DNA from 3 places in the Lysinibacillus sp. FSL R5-0849 genome. Region 1 is predicted to be linked to each of the others. Evidence: riboswitches for the same ligand, from Rfam matches in the RefSeq annotation. Region 1 holds a riboswitch; each other region holds the start of a gene.
What was found. A riboswitch is a leader RNA that binds a small molecule or an ion and turns the genes downstream of it on or off. The one in region 1 is predicted to bind lysine.
Positions count from the first base shown of each region.

Region 2: linked by a shared signal. The riboswitch ahead of MKY80_RS10845 (transporter substrate-binding domain-containing protein) and the one ahead of MKY80_RS16750 (aspartate kinase) in region 1 are both predicted to bind lysine.
Region 3: linked by a shared signal. The riboswitch ahead of MKY80_RS01295 (amino acid permease) and the one ahead of MKY80_RS16750 (aspartate kinase) in region 1 are both predicted to bind lysine.

Region 1 covers NZ_CP152004.1:3,403,671-3,408,731, forward strand. The annotation lists gene sdhA (succinate dehydrogenase flavoprotein subunit) at 1-23, opposite strand, end outside; gene MKY80_RS16740 (succinate dehydrogenase cytochrome b558 subunit) at 89-697, opposite strand; gene MKY80_RS16745 (YslB family protein) at 970-1,404, shown strand; gene MKY80_RS16750 (aspartate kinase) at 1,495-2,721, opposite strand; lysine riboswitch at 2,853-3,031, opposite strand; gene uvrC (excinuclease ABC subunit UvrC) at 3,124-4,914, opposite strand; gene trxA (thioredoxin) at 5,034-5,061, opposite strand, start outside.
Region 2 covers NZ_CP152004.1:2,207,229-2,212,289, forward strand. The annotation lists gene MKY80_RS10835 (2-oxoglutarate dehydrogenase E1 component) at 1-949, shown strand, start outside; gene odhB (2-oxoglutarate dehydrogenase complex dihydrolipoyllysine-residue succinyltransferase) at 1,041-2,297, shown strand; lysine riboswitch at 2,602-2,788, shown strand; gene MKY80_RS10845 (transporter substrate-binding domain-containing protein) at 2,907-3,764, shown strand; gene MKY80_RS10850 (amino acid ABC transporter permease) at 3,934-4,659, shown strand; gene MKY80_RS10855 (amino acid ABC transporter ATP-binding protein) at 4,672-5,061, shown strand, end outside.
Region 3 covers NZ_CP152004.1:263,372-268,432, forward strand. The annotation lists gene MKY80_RS01280 (nitric oxide synthase oxygenase) at 1-584, shown strand, start outside; gene MKY80_RS01285 (hypothetical protein) at 650-1,189, shown strand; gene MKY80_RS01290 (MFS transporter) at 1,234-2,466, opposite strand; lysine riboswitch at 2,618-2,794, shown strand; gene MKY80_RS01295 (amino acid permease) at 2,877-4,340, shown strand; gene MKY80_RS01300 (response regulator transcription factor) at 4,504-5,061, shown strand, end outside.

The DNA of each region.
Region 1 (5,061 bases):
ACAATTACTTTGCTTTTCGCCATGATTATTTCTCACTCCTCTTAAAAAATTGCAATGATTGCATGTGCTCTATCGTAGCTCTATTGAATTATACGAAAGCTAAAATAGCAGCCACACCAACTACACTTAGAATTACGAAAATGATGTTTGTTACGTAAGTAGCAATCTTTTGAGACTGAGGAGATTGTACAATACCCCAGCTTACTAGGAATGCCCATAAACCGTTAGATAAGTGGAAAGTTGCTGATAAAATACCAACAATGTAGAACCCAAGCATGAATGGATTAGCAACAATATTCGCCATCATGTCGTAATCAACGTGTGTTCCAAGTGCTTTTTGAATACGAGTTTGGAAAATATGCCATGCAATGAAAATCACTAGGAATACACCAGTGAAACGTTGTAATGAGAACATCCAGTTACGGTATGTGCTGAAACGTCCTGTGTTTGGTGAAGCAGTGAATGCAATGAACACTCCATAAAATGCATGGAACATCAATGGAATATAGATGACAATCCATTCAACTAGGATAAGGAATGGAATCTTTTCCATTACTGCGGTAGCATCGTTATAACTATCTGCCCCGCCTGTTGCTGTAAAGTTAATGAACAGGTGCATCGTTAAAAACAGACCTACTGGAATGATCCCAAGTAGAGAATGTAAGCGACGCCATAAAAACTCTCGATCTTTCGACAAGACTGTTACCCCCCTTAGTACTTAAAATAGCACAACAAAAGAAGTCATCATTTTGTAAATGATACTTCATTGACTGTGTATTTCATCATGGTACAATATTATGACATGTTTATTGTACTCTCAAGAGCTACGAGCGTCAAGGCAACTCGGAGTTTTTCATAGAGCTTATTAAAGAACTAATCTAGTGCATAATGCGTCGTTTTTTCTCGAAAAATCTACCATTACTTTATTAACGTTAAATTATAAGAAAATTCTAAGAAAGAAGGATAACAATGTTAAACACTCCATCTCCTACAATCTCATCCTTTGGTTATGAGATCATTCGCGATCATATTCTATCTTCTATACTCGGTAAACATGAGGATGATGTCCTTTATTGGGCAGGTAAAGAGCTTGCGCGCAAGTTTCCATGTAAAAGTCAAGACGAACTAATCGCATTTTTCGCAGATGCCTGTTGGGGTACATTAGAGCTAATGAAAGAATCGAAGGACGGACGTATTTTCCAGTTGACAAACGACCCTGAAATCTTGCAAATCAAACAACGCAGCTTCAGACTTGAAGCAGGATTTATAGCTGAACAGATTCAGCTAGCTAAAGGCTATTTAACAGAATGTTATGATGAAAAACGTGAAAAGCAACATTACGTTATGTTTACAGTCAAATGGGACGTGAAGGAACGAATTATGCATACGATTCCAACAGAGTAACAAAAAAGGATTGTCTCCCCATTCAATAAACGGGATGACAATCCTTCCTTTTATTTCGGGCAATTACAGAAAATGCTGTTTCTTCTATTATTATATGTAAAGAGCCTGCTCTAAATTAAATTCATCATGCAATGCATTTGCTGCACGAATCATTTCATCCTGTGGTACTACAACAGACACTTTAATTTCTGAGGTGCTCACCATCTTCACAGGGATATTCTCACGACGTAAACGATCGAACATGCGAGCAGCGACACCTGGATTCGAAACCATACCGGAGCCAACTATCGAAACTTTCGCCAATCCAATTTCGAAATCAGCAAAGCTAAAGCCAAGTGATACTTTACTATCCTCTAAAACACGTAAAGCTTCTGCAAATTCTTCTTTCAAAATCGAAAAGGACACAGTTGGTTTTAATCCATCAATGATTGCTTGAACAATGATATCCACGTTGATGCGATTTTCAGCAAGAGTTGAAAATATATCCGCTAATGAAGCATGTGAATAAGCATCATACCCAATTGTTAAACGAATAACATCTGATTCAAAGGCAACACCACGCACTACTAAATTTTTCTCCATCTCTACTTCCTCCTTCAATAAAGTACCTACTGACTCCACTAAACTAGAGCGTATGATCACTGGCATTTGGAACTTTTTAGCTAACTCCACTGCACGTGGATGAATGATGTGTGATCCTAAATGTGCTATCTCTAACATTTCATCATAGGAAATTTCCTGTAGTTTTTGTGCCTTTACAACAAAGCGTGGATCTGCTGTATACACACCATCAACATTCGTGTAAATGTCTGTCCGATCAGCATCTAATGCAACAGCAAGTGCAACGGCTGTCGTTTCGGTTCCACCTTTCCCAAGCGTTGTTATATTTTGGTCATTGTCAATGCCTTGATCTCCAGCAATAACGACGATTTGTCCTTGCAGCAAATGTTCATCAATACGGCTAACATCGATATGATTGATCCTTGCATGACTATGCATATGATCCGTGGAAATGCCAGCCTGCCAGCCTGTTAGTGACACCGCATTATAGCCAGCTTCTTGTATTGCAATGGCAAATACGGAGCTTGATAACTGAGAGCATGAAGATACAACTGCATCTAATTCACGTTTTGACACATCATCCGTGAAATGAAGTACGCTCATTTTCACATCCTGTATCGTTTGTCTCATCGCACCAACTACTACTACCACATCGAATCCTCTATCTCTTTCAGCAATTGCTTTTCGTGCAGCCTCTTGAATTTGTTCGGGCGATGCTAAAGCAGCCCCTCCAAATTTCATTACTATTCTAGACATTTCTTTTGTTCTCCTTTCCAGTCATGTAATTCACCTAAAATGAGGTGTAAAACAGCCTCTAGAAAACTAAAAAGGCAGCCTTCACAAAACGTGAAAGCTGCCTATAACATGTACAATAACGAAACTTGCGCATGTGTGATAGCTCTCCGAAACGTTTAGAATCGACAGTCTTACATTTTTTAAATGCAAAACCAGTACAACAGCGGAAACAACAATGCTGTACTTCGGCAAGGTCCCCTTTCACGCAATGTCTTAGGATTTGTTCATCCTCTTTTGCGCTACTTTTGAATCTTGCACCTCTATCATCACCTTAAAAGTGATTATATTAAATTTTTCCGCCCTCATATAGCAAGTGGGCTAATAACATTGGATCATAATGTTATTTACAACCTTAGCATATGTCTATTCCTTTGACAATGTCTCCTGCTGAAAATAGGCATAAATATGATTTGCTAAATTAGCTGGCATCCCAGCTTCCTGTAAAGCTAGCTCACTAGCCTCCCGTATTTTCTTCACGGAACCAAAGTGTTTCAGTAACTGCTGTTTTCGTTTTGGACCGACACCTTCGATTTGATCCAGAACAGACTGTATAGCATGCTTTTCATGCTGTTGACGCAAGAAGGTAATCGCAAAACGATGGACTTCATCTTGTATTCGTTGTAATAAATAAAAACCGTCACTTGTACGTTTTAAGGCAATGACCTCTGGCGGATCACCAAACAATAGCTGGGATGTATTATGCTTGTCATCCTTTGCTAAACCAGCAATAGGTATAACTAGTCCTAATTCATCCTCTAATACTTCACGCGCAACTTCCATTTGACCTTTACCACCATCAATTAGCACTAAATCTGGTAATGGAAGACCTTCCTTCAAAACACGAATATAGCGTCGACGGATTACCTCTTGCATAGCACCATAATCATCATGCTTGGCTGCTGTACGGGTTTTATATTTGCGATATTCCTTTTTGGCGGGTTTGCCATCAATAAAAACAACCATTGCAGATACGGCGTCTGTTCCATGCATATGACTATTATCAAAAGCTTCAATTCGTAATGGTGTCGTTATGCCCATTGCATCACCAAGTGCCTCGCATGCACCAATAGTACGTTCTTCCTGTCGTTCAATAAGTTGGAATTTAGCGGACACTGCAATTTCAGCATTTTTCGTCGCTAAATCTACCAACTCCTTTTTTTGACCTCGTTTTGGCGTAAGAACTTTGATACCTAACAATTCCGTTAAAATGGCACCATCAATTGCTTGTGGAATAAAAACTTCTTTTGGCTTAATATGTTCTGGTTTTTCATAAAACCGTCCCACAAATGTTAGGAACTCTTCCTCTGCGTCTTGATAGATCGGGAAAATAGAAACATCTCGCTCGATCAGTTTACCTTGCCGAACGAAGAAAACCTGAACACACATCCATCCTTTTTCCACAGCATAGCCAAAGATATCACGGTTAGTAGTGTCACTTGATACTATTTTTTGCTTCTGCATAACTGTATCAATATGGGCGATTTGATCACGAAACTCCTTAGCTCGTTCAAACTCTAAGTTTTCGGCAGCCGCAAGCATTTTTATTTCAAGCTCCTTTTTGACTGCCTCCACACCGCCGTTAAGAAACTTCGTCATATCCTCAATCATTTCCTGGTAAACATGACCATCAATTTGTTTCACACAAGGTGCTATACATTGACCCATATGATAATACAAACAAACTTTTGAAGGTAGCTGCACACATTTTCGTAGTGGATATAAACGGTCCAACAGCTTCTTTGTTTCACTTGCCGCATAGGCATTGGGATACGGTCCAAAATATTTAGCCTTATCCTTTTTTACTTTACGTGTCGTAATTAGACGAGGATGTTTTTCATTCGTAATTTTTAAATATGGATACGTCTTATCATCTGTTAACATGACATTGTATTTTGGATCATGCAGTTTGATGAGATTCAGCTCTAAAATGAGTGCTTCAATATTCGATGATGTCACGATATACTCAAAATCTTCTATTTCGCTTACAAGTCTTTGCGTTTTACCTTCATGTGTTCCTGTAAAATAAGAACGAACACGATTTTTCAGTACCTTCGCTTTACCGACATATATAATTGTCCCCTGTCGATCTTTCATCAAATAGCAGCCAGGCTGGTCTGGTAGAATATCCAGTTTACGCTTGATTAAATCGTTCATTACCTACCTGCCCCCTACGTAAGATTCCCCTCAATGAATCATTTTTATCTTTCCTTATTATATAACGAAAAAAAGCCGAACACATCAATTGATGGTCCGGCTTTTGTGAACTTCATTCATTACGCATGTTTTGCGATAAATGCTTCT
Region 2 (5,061 bases), 1.2 Mb from region 1:
TCACTTAGTGCTTCACGATAAAAACAATGGTAATGTCTTTACACCACTTCATCATATTTCTGGTGCAAGTGCATCCTTTTCAGTGCACAACTCACCACTGACTGAAGCAGGGGTAGTTGGCTTTGAATATGGTTATAACTTAGAAAACGGCCATGTATTAACAGTTTGGGAAGCACAATTTGGTGACTTCGCGAATATGGCACAGGTAATGTTTGATAACTTCATTTCAGGGGCACGCTCTAAATGGGGTCAAAAATCTGGCATGGTGATTCTATTACCACATGGTTATGAAGGCCAAGGTCCAGAGCACTCTTCAAGCCGTATGGAACGTTATTTACAAATGTCAGCAGAAAATAACTGGTTTGTAGCAAACTGTTCAAATGCAGGTAACTACTACCACTTATTGCGCCGTCAAGCAGCGTTATTAGGTACTGAAGGTGTACGTCCACTTGTGGTTGTATCACCAAAATCATTATTGCGTCACCCATTAGCAGCAGCTAATGCTGAGCAATTAGCAGATGGTTCATTCCAAGAAGTGATTGAACAACCTGGCTTAGGTACAAAAACAGAAGCTGTAGAGCGTATCGTATTAGGTACTGGTAAAGTGATGATCGATTTAGCAGATCGCGTGAAAGATGGAGAAGGTTTCGATCACGTACACATTGTTCGTGTAGAACAACTTTACCCATTCCCAAAAGAGCAAGTTGCTGGTATTATTGCTAAGTATCCTAATGCAAAAGAAATCGTATGGGTACAAGAAGAACCTAAAAACCAAGGCTCATGGAATTATGCACTAGAAACATTATATGAACTTGCAGAAGGTAAAAAGCTTCGCTATGTAGGTCGTCCTGCAATGAGCTCAACTTCTGAAGGGGATGCAGATTCTCATAAAGCAGCTCAATCATCACTTATTGAAGAAGCAGTTGCTGAGCCAGTAAAGGTTAAATAATAACATATAAATATTGATAGCTGGGCTACTTGCCCATAAGCAGTAGCCCTTTTATGTGCGTCATGCACGTTAATCAAAGGAGGAAATGAAAGTGGCTGAAATTAAAGTCCCTGAATTAGCAGAATCGATTACAGAAGGTAGTATCGCACAGTGGGTAAAAAAAGTGGGCGATCGCGTTGAAAAAGGTGAATTCATCGTTGAACTTGAAACAGATAAAGTAAACGCTGAAATCATTTCTGAAGAAGCAGGTGTATTAACACAAATTTTAGCTGAAGAAGGCGATACTGTACTAGTTGGTCAAGTTATTGCTATCGTAGAAGCAGGCGAAGGCGCAGCAGCTGCACCAGCAACGGCGGCTCCAGCTGAAGCAGCTCCAGCTCCAGCAGCGCCACAAGCGGCTCCTACAGCACCAGTTGCAGCAGCTCCTGTAGTAGAAGAAACTTCTGGTGAGCGTGTTATCGCATCTCCAGCGGCACGTCGACTTGCACGTGAAAAAGGCATCGACCTTGCAGCGGTATCTCCAGTAGATCCACAAGGCCGTGTTCGTGTACAAGATGTGTCAGCACATGGTACAGCACCAGCAGTACCAGCACCAGCACCAGTAGCAACTACAGGTGGCCCAGTTGTATTCACACCAGCTGCTAATTCTGACCGTGTAACAATTGAAAAAATGAGCCGTCGTCGTCAAACAATTGCAAAACGTTTATTAGAAGTTAAACAATCAACAGCAATGTTAACAACATTCAACGAAATTGACATGACAAACATCATGGCACTTCGTAAACGTAAACAAGAAGAGTTTGTTAAAGCAAACGACATCAAACTTGGTTTCATGTCATTCTTCACAAAAGCTGTTGTTGCAGCACTGAAAAAATACCCATACGTAAACGCTCAAATCGTTGGCGATGAATTACATTTAAATAACTTCTTTGATATCGGTATTGCAGTATCAACTGAAGAAGGTTTAGTAGTACCAGTTGTACGCGATGCAAACAGCAAAAACTTCGCAGAAATCGAAAAAGATATCGCTAGCTTAGCGACTAAAGCTCGTGAGAAAAAACTAGGCTTAAATGACATGGCTGGTGGATCATTCACAATCACAAACGGTGGTGTATTCGGTTCATTAATGTCAACACCAATTATGAACGGTACTCAAGCTGGTATTTTAGGTATGCACTCAATTGTTAACCGTCCAGTTGCAGTAAATGGTGAAGTTCAAATCCGTCCAATGATGTACGTAGCACTTTCTTATGATCACCGTATCATCGATGGAAAAGATTCTGTAGGATTCTTAAAAACAGTTAAAGAATTAATCGAAAATCCTGAAGATTTATTATTAAATTCATAAATCCTTTAAACCCTGTAAACTTTGTTTTACAGGGTTTTTTTCTTGGTTTTCTGTATCACTAAAGTCTTTAGTGATTTTGAAAATACGAAACTATTTTCTTAGTATAAAAACCATTGATAGTAAAAATTTGTGGTTTTCCGGCGGATATATTGACAAAAATACATAGATTAACAATGGATAGGTCAAGCATAATACCCTAATATTGTCATTAGTCAGAAAAATGCTAAAACTCTCTTGACGTACATACTAGTTTTATAGTAGTATCTAAATATCAATTAAATAAACAAACCTCACTAACCTATAACAGTGAGGTAGAGGCGCGGTATTTATTAGTTCATTGTTGAGTACAAGCAAACAAAGACGCAATGAAGAAGGAAATATCGCCGAAGTATAAAAGGAGCTCGTACTTTTATGCTGGGTCTGCAGTGAATAAGTGCAGGACTGTCCTAGTGAATTCAATTCCAGGTTTACTAGGTTGTGCTATCTCGGAAACATGGAATTATAGTGAGGATTTGGGCAACTGTCATAAAAGGTAAGACCTAAGTTCACAAAACTTAGGTCTTTTTTCGTACAGTTGTCTTATTTTTTTACAGAAAAGGGGAGTTTTTCATGAAAAGAAAATGGCTGTTAGTAATGATCTCTATCATGACGGCAATTGTGCTAGCTGCATGTGGCACTAGCGACAAAAAAGAAGGCAGTTCAGGAGAAGCTGGCGCAGATAAGGAAGACGGCGGCGGTGAATTCCGAATTGGAATGGAGGCTGGCTACCCACCATTCAACTGGACACAGCAAAATGATGCAAATGGTGCGGTGAAAATTGCAGATAATGCAGAATATGCAGGCGGCTATGATGTACAAATGGCGAAAAAAATCGCTGAAGGCTTAGGCAAAGAATTAGTGATCGTTAAAATGGAATGGGACGGCTTAGTACCAGCGCTACAATCAAATAAAATTGATGCAATTATCGCAGGCATGTCGCCAACAGAAGAACGTAAGAAAACAATTGATTTTACAGAAAACTACTATACTTCTGATTTTGTTATGGTTATTAAAAAAGGCAGCAAATATGAAGGGGTCAAATCCATTCAAGATTTCTCTGGAGCAAAAATTACATCACAACTTAATACATCCAACTACAATGTGATAGACCAAATCAAAGATGTTAATAAACAAACAGCAATGGAAAGCTTCCCAGCTATGCGTGTAGCTTTAGAGGCAGGCAAAATTGATGGCTATGTTGCAGAACGTCCAGAAGGTATTTCCGCAGCTGCTGCCAACGATAAATTCACATACGTAGCATTTGAAGAGGGCTTCGATACAGATCTTTCAAATACGTCAATTGCTGTAGGCTTACGTAAAGAAGATGCGAATCTTGATAAAATCAATGAAATTCTAAAAGGAATTTCTGAAGATGATCGCCAAGCGATTATGGAAGAAGCTATTTCTCAGCAACCAGCAGCACAATAAAAAAATGGCACGGACTATTGACTAGTCCGTGCACTATCATTTCATCATTATTAAAATGAGAACCTCTCTACATAATGATAATGTCCTAGCGAAATAAAACATAGACTAGTAGAAAGAGCTAGGGCACGAAAAAGATAGCAAGCAACATGACATTGTTAGGAGGAACATCATGAGTCTTGAATGGATACTTTCAATTATTGAAAACAACTGGCAAATGTTTTTACGAGGTGCGTATTATACGTTACTAATTTCGACTATAAGTACAATTATTGGTGCATTTATCGGATTTTTCATCGGAATTATGCATACGATTCCAGTTCGTAAAAAAGGTGTGAAATTTTATGGCTTAAAGCTTATTAATTTTATACTCACATGCTATGTTGAATTTTTCCGTGGTACACCAATGATTGTACAGGCTATGGTTGTCTACTATGGATTAGATATTGCATTTGGCATAGACATGCACTTTATTACAGCAGGGATTTTAGTCGTTTCTCTTAATACAGGTGCCTATATGGCAGAAATTGTTCGCGGTGGTATTGTATCAATTGATAATGGTCAATATGAGGCAGCATCGGCTATCGGTATGAATCACTTCCAGATCATGCTTCACGTAGTTTTACCACAAGTAGCGCGTAACGTACTACCTGCGACAGGCAACCAATTAATTATGAATATTAAAGATACAGCCGTATTAAACGTTATTGGAGTAACAGAATTATTCTTCCAAACAAAATCAATCTCTGGTAACAACTTCCGTTATTTTGAATCATTCTTTGTAGCTTGTATTCTTTACTTCATCATGACATTTACTGCATCACGTATTCTGCTATATGTTGAAAAACGATTAGATGGACCAGATGCTTATCAAAAAGAACAAAAAGAAGCAATTTAGGGGGACGCACAAATGGCAGTCATTAAAATTGAGCATTTAAGTAAATCATTTGGACGTAACCAAGTGTTAAAGGATGTTAATTTTCAAGTGGAAAAAGGGGAAGTCGTTTGTTTAATTGGTTCCTCTGGTTCTGGTAAATCCACTTTACTTCGTTGTATTAATTTATTAGAAACACCAAGTGGTGGGCAAATTATTTATCAAGGGGAGGACATCCTAGACGAAAAACACAATATCCAAGAATATCGAACACATCTAGGCATGGTATTCCAGCAATTCAATTTATTTAACAACCACAATGTTTTAAATAATTGTACAGTGGGTCAAATAAAAGTTTTAAAACGTTCGAAAAAGGAAGCGGAGGAAACAGCGCTTAAATATTTAAAAATCGTCGGGATGGATCAA
Region 3 (5,061 bases), 1.5 Mb from region 1:
ATGTATTACCACTTGTCATACAGGTAGATGGACATGCTCCCCAACTATTTACGATTCCTACCGAGTATATTTTAGAGGTTCCAATACGTCATCCGGAATCGGAAGCTGTAGAGAAATTAGAATTGAAATGGTATGCTGTTCCTATTATTTCGAGTATGCGTTTTCAAATGGCTGGCATTGATTTTCAAGCAGCTCCATTTAATGGCTGGTATATGGGGACTGAAATTGGGGCACGCAATTTAGCCGATCATGAGCGTTATAATATGCTCCCAGCTATTGCGGATATATTTAATCTGGATACAACCAAACAAGCTTCTCTTTGGCGTGACCGAGCATTAGTGGAGCTCAATATAGCTGTCCTTCATTCTTTTAAAGAGAATGGTGTGAGCATTGTAGATCATCATACTGCTGCTCAGCAGTTTAAATTATTTGAGGAAGCTGAGGAATCAGCAGGGCGAGAAGTTACGGGTAACTGGACATGGTTAATCCCACCACTTTCCCCTGCGACCACTCATATATTCCATAAGCCTTATGTAAATACCTACCATACGCCCAATTATTTTTATCAGAAACCATGTTATTAACTTTAAAGGAGTTGTTCATAAACGAACAGCTCCTAAGTACCTTTTTAGGAGAGAGGCAATTCAAGATGTTGAACCAAAATATTTCGAATATCCCTTGGCAACAATTGACGACACCTTATGGCAGAGGAACAGACATTCCTCGCCTAATTGAACAGGAACAATATCAAGAGCTGACTGAACTAATCGAACATCAAGGAACACTTTGGCAGGTGACGCCATGGGTTTTGCTTATTCTTTTAAAAAAGCTTTCAAGTAAAAATGTGAAGGAAGTCTCCTTAGCAGAAATAGAGCTTTATTTAGCTGTGGCTCATGCAATAACTGAGGATTATCAAGATTCAACACATAACGTTTCAACGATGCAAGAGCTTTTGGATACGAAATATTTATGGGTGGAAAATGAAGAGGATGATGAGCTGGAATGGGAGGAAGATACACCTAGAGGCTATGAACCAGAAGCTTTTTTAGGCTATTATTATTTTAGTTTTTTACTCCTTCAAGAGGCAATCCCTGTTTTTACTGCTATTAAGGCACATACCAAGAGCACAACAGAGGAACTTGAGGAACTGCTAGCCTTACTAAAACATCAAAAAAAGAAATGGATATAGACAAAAAGCAGATGGGGTCAGATCACTTCCCCAACTGCTTAAATTTAATGGACATATTCATCTTTAGAGGCTCGCATGGAACATAAGAAGAGTGTCATAGCAACAACAACAAAGAGCCAGCCGGCAATATTCCAACCACCAAATAAATCATGGAGGTATCCGAAAAGAATCGGCCCAATGGCAGCGAATAAATAGCCCAATGATTGTGCAAACCCTGATAGATCAGCGGCTTCAAATGCTGTACGTGTGCGAAGTGTAAAGAACATCATTGCTAATGCGAATGAAGCTCCACCTGCTAAACCTAGAAGGATCATCCATAATATCCCCAACGTTGTCCATTCCATTACAACGCCGACAAATCCTACTAAATAGAACGATGTAAACATAAGGACAAGTGGTCTTTGTGAAGTCATTTTACCAGCAATAATGGGGACAGCCAATGCCATGGGGACTTGTGAGAATTGCATAATGGAAAACATCCAACCAGCTTTATCAGGAGCCAATCCCTGCGCAATATAAATTTCAGGAATCCAAGCTGCTGTCGTATAAAATAATAAAGATTGTAAGCCCATTGCACCTGTTACTGCCCATGTAACAGGTGATTTCCAAAGGGGTTTACCTGTTTTTTTGGCCGTAGTAGCTGGTTCTGGCTTATTCAATTTCAATTGAGGTATCCAAATTAAAATCGTTAATACGACTAATATAAGCGCCACAGCCAATGCTCCCTGCCAACCTAGTGAAGAATTAGCTATTGGATAACTAATACCTGCTCCAAGTCCAGCCGTTAAGTTCATCGACATAGTAAAAAATGCCATTAGTAACCCTACATGGTATGGAAATTTTAATTTTAATAAACCTGGAATCAACACATTTCCAAATGATATGGCTACGCCAATGAGCACTGTGCCAAATACAAGTAACCCTGTTGTACCGAGGGAGCGTAGTACAATTCCTAAGGCCAATAAAATCGTGGATAAAAATAAGGTTAGCTCAAGCCCAAGTTTTCGTGCTACAACTGGTGCGAATGGTGATATAGTGGCAAAAGCAAGCAATGGAATAGTTGTCAAAAAACCGGCTAGAACATTGGAAATACCAAGATCGTCACGGATAAAGGATACAATTGGACCCACAACAGTTAGTGGCATTCGTAATGTAGACGCTATAAATATTATTCCAAAAACTAATAATAAGGTTGTTCCCTTCCAGCTAATTTTTCTATTCGTGTAGCTGGCGGAATGATCATGTAAAGTCAAAATTATTCCCCCCGTTATTACCATTCTAATTGAACTACTATAACACTTTATTACACTATTAAAAATAGTGGAAAATTCACAAAATACAAAACATTAATGGTTATATTGAAATGTCTTAGGTCTTATGTTAGTATAGTAAATATCATAAATTTAATAATTATATGCCTCATGTTTGTAATGAGGTAGAGGTCGCGATATTTATAAGTAAGCTTATTGAAATGACAAGCATTGAAGAGATTAGCTGAAAGGAAATATTGCCGAAGTGTGAGGGGACTTGAAAACCTCATGCTGGGGCTGTCTCCGAAAGGAACAGAACTGTCACGTTTGTACAACGTGTTGAGCTATCGTTTAGGAAAAACTGAGGATTAACTTAGCCATCACATTGTTCATGTGATGGCATTTTTTTGCCTCATAAATAGGAAGGAAGCTATATCGTGAGTGAAATAAAAGTAAATCAGCTCGGCCATAATGCACCGAAGCTGAAAAAAGAATTAAAAAGCCGTCATATCACAATGATTTCTTTAGGCGGTACAATTGGTACAGGGCTATTTTTAGCCAGTGGTGGTGCCATTGCACAAGCAGGACCGGGAGGCGCATTGCTTGCCTATGCCTTAATCGGTATTATGGTATATTTTTTAATGACAAGTTTAGGGGAAATGGCTGCCTATATGCCATCCTCGGGTTCTTTTAGTACGTATGCGACAAAATTTGTAGATCCCGCTCTAGGCTTTGCACTAGGCTGGAACTATTGGTATAACTGGGCAATTACGATTGCAGCCGAAATTGCGGCAGTGTCATTAATTATGAAATATTGGTTCCCAGATAGCTCATCAGCACTTTGGACAGTATTATTTATTGTAATTGTACTGACATTTAATTTATTGTCTGTAAAGAGCTATGGTGAAAGTGAATATTGGTTTGCGATGATTAAAGTGGCTACGGTCATTGTATTTATTATTATTAGCATATTAATGATTTTTGGTATTTTAGGTGGACAGGCACCTGTAGGTTTTACAAATTTCTTTATTAGTGATGGACCATTCCATGGTGGCTTCCTTGCTACATTTGGTATTTTCCTTGCAGCAGGATTTTCATTCCAAGGAACAGAGCTACTTGGGGTAACAGCAGGGGAAACAGATGATCCTGGAAAAAATATACCGAAGGCAGTAAAATCGGTGTTTTGGCGTATTATTTTATTTTATATTTTAGCTATTGCTGCTATAGGGATGTTAATTCCATTCACAGATGAACGCTTATTATCGGAGGATATCGCTGTATCTCCATTTACTCTCGTGTTTGATCGTTTAGGTATTGCTTTTGCTGCCTCCTTAATGAATGCCATTATTTTAACGGCTATGCTATCAGCAGGTAATTCTGGACTGTATGCATCTTCACGTATGCTATGGCAATTAGCAGTGGATGGTCATGCTCCTAAATTCTTTGCAAAGCTAAGTCGTCGAGGTATTCCGATTTATGCATTGATCGCAACATTAGCTGTAGGCTGTGTAGCGTTTTTAGCATCATTCTTTGGTGATGGGGTTGTTTATATCTGGCTATTAAATGCCTCTGGGATGTCAGGTTTTATTGCTTGGCTAGGTATTGCATTTAGTCATTATCGTTTCCGTCGTGCTTTCGAGGCACAGGGCTTAGATCCAAAGCTATTACCGTATAAAGCAAAGCTATACCCATTCGGTCCACTATTCGCCTTTACTATTTGTATGATTGTTGTAATTGGACAGAATTACACAGCGTTTATCGGAGGTACAATCGATTGGTATGGTATCCTTGTTTCCTATATTGGTATTCCACTGTTCCTATTGCTATGGCTAGGGTACAAAATTAAACATAAAACAAAAATGCTTCCTCTTAAAGATTGTGATTTAAAAGTGGAAAATTAAATAGAAGAGCTGTTCTATAAACCGCTGTATAATGGTTGATGGAACAGCTTTTTTTATATAGAGACCTTTAAAATTATTACTAAATTAATATCATATATATGGTAGTATACTATAGATATGGAAGTGTGATTTTTGACTTTCTAGTAGAGAGAGGTGCATGAAAATGCAAAAACATATTTTACTAGTGGAAGATGATGAGGCTATTCGCGAAATGGTAGCGAATTTTTTATTATTGGAAGGCTTCGAAGTCACCACTGCCAATAATGGTGAAGAGGCATTGCAATATTGTTTAAATCAAACCTTTGATTTAGTCATCCTAGATATTATGATTCCTAAGCTTAATGGATTAGAAGTTTTAAAAGTCATTCGAGAACAGGCAGCACTTCCTATCATCATTATGTCCGCAAAGGATAGTGATGTAGATAAAGCGCTTGGCTTGGGATTAGGGGCAGACGATTATATTGCTAAGCCATTTTCTATGCTGGAATTCTCTGCTCGCGTAAAGGCCGTTATTAGAAGAGCTACAAAATACGCTGGCCAAACAGATCACAAACAAGATGTAGTAGTCATAGGCGATTTAAAGATAGATATTGTTAATTTTTCAATAAATAAAAGTGGACAAGAAGTGAAGCTAACATCAAAGGAATTTGCCATCTTAAAGCTATTTGTAACAAACCGTAACCGAGTTTTTACCAAAGAGCAAATTTATCAGCTAATATGG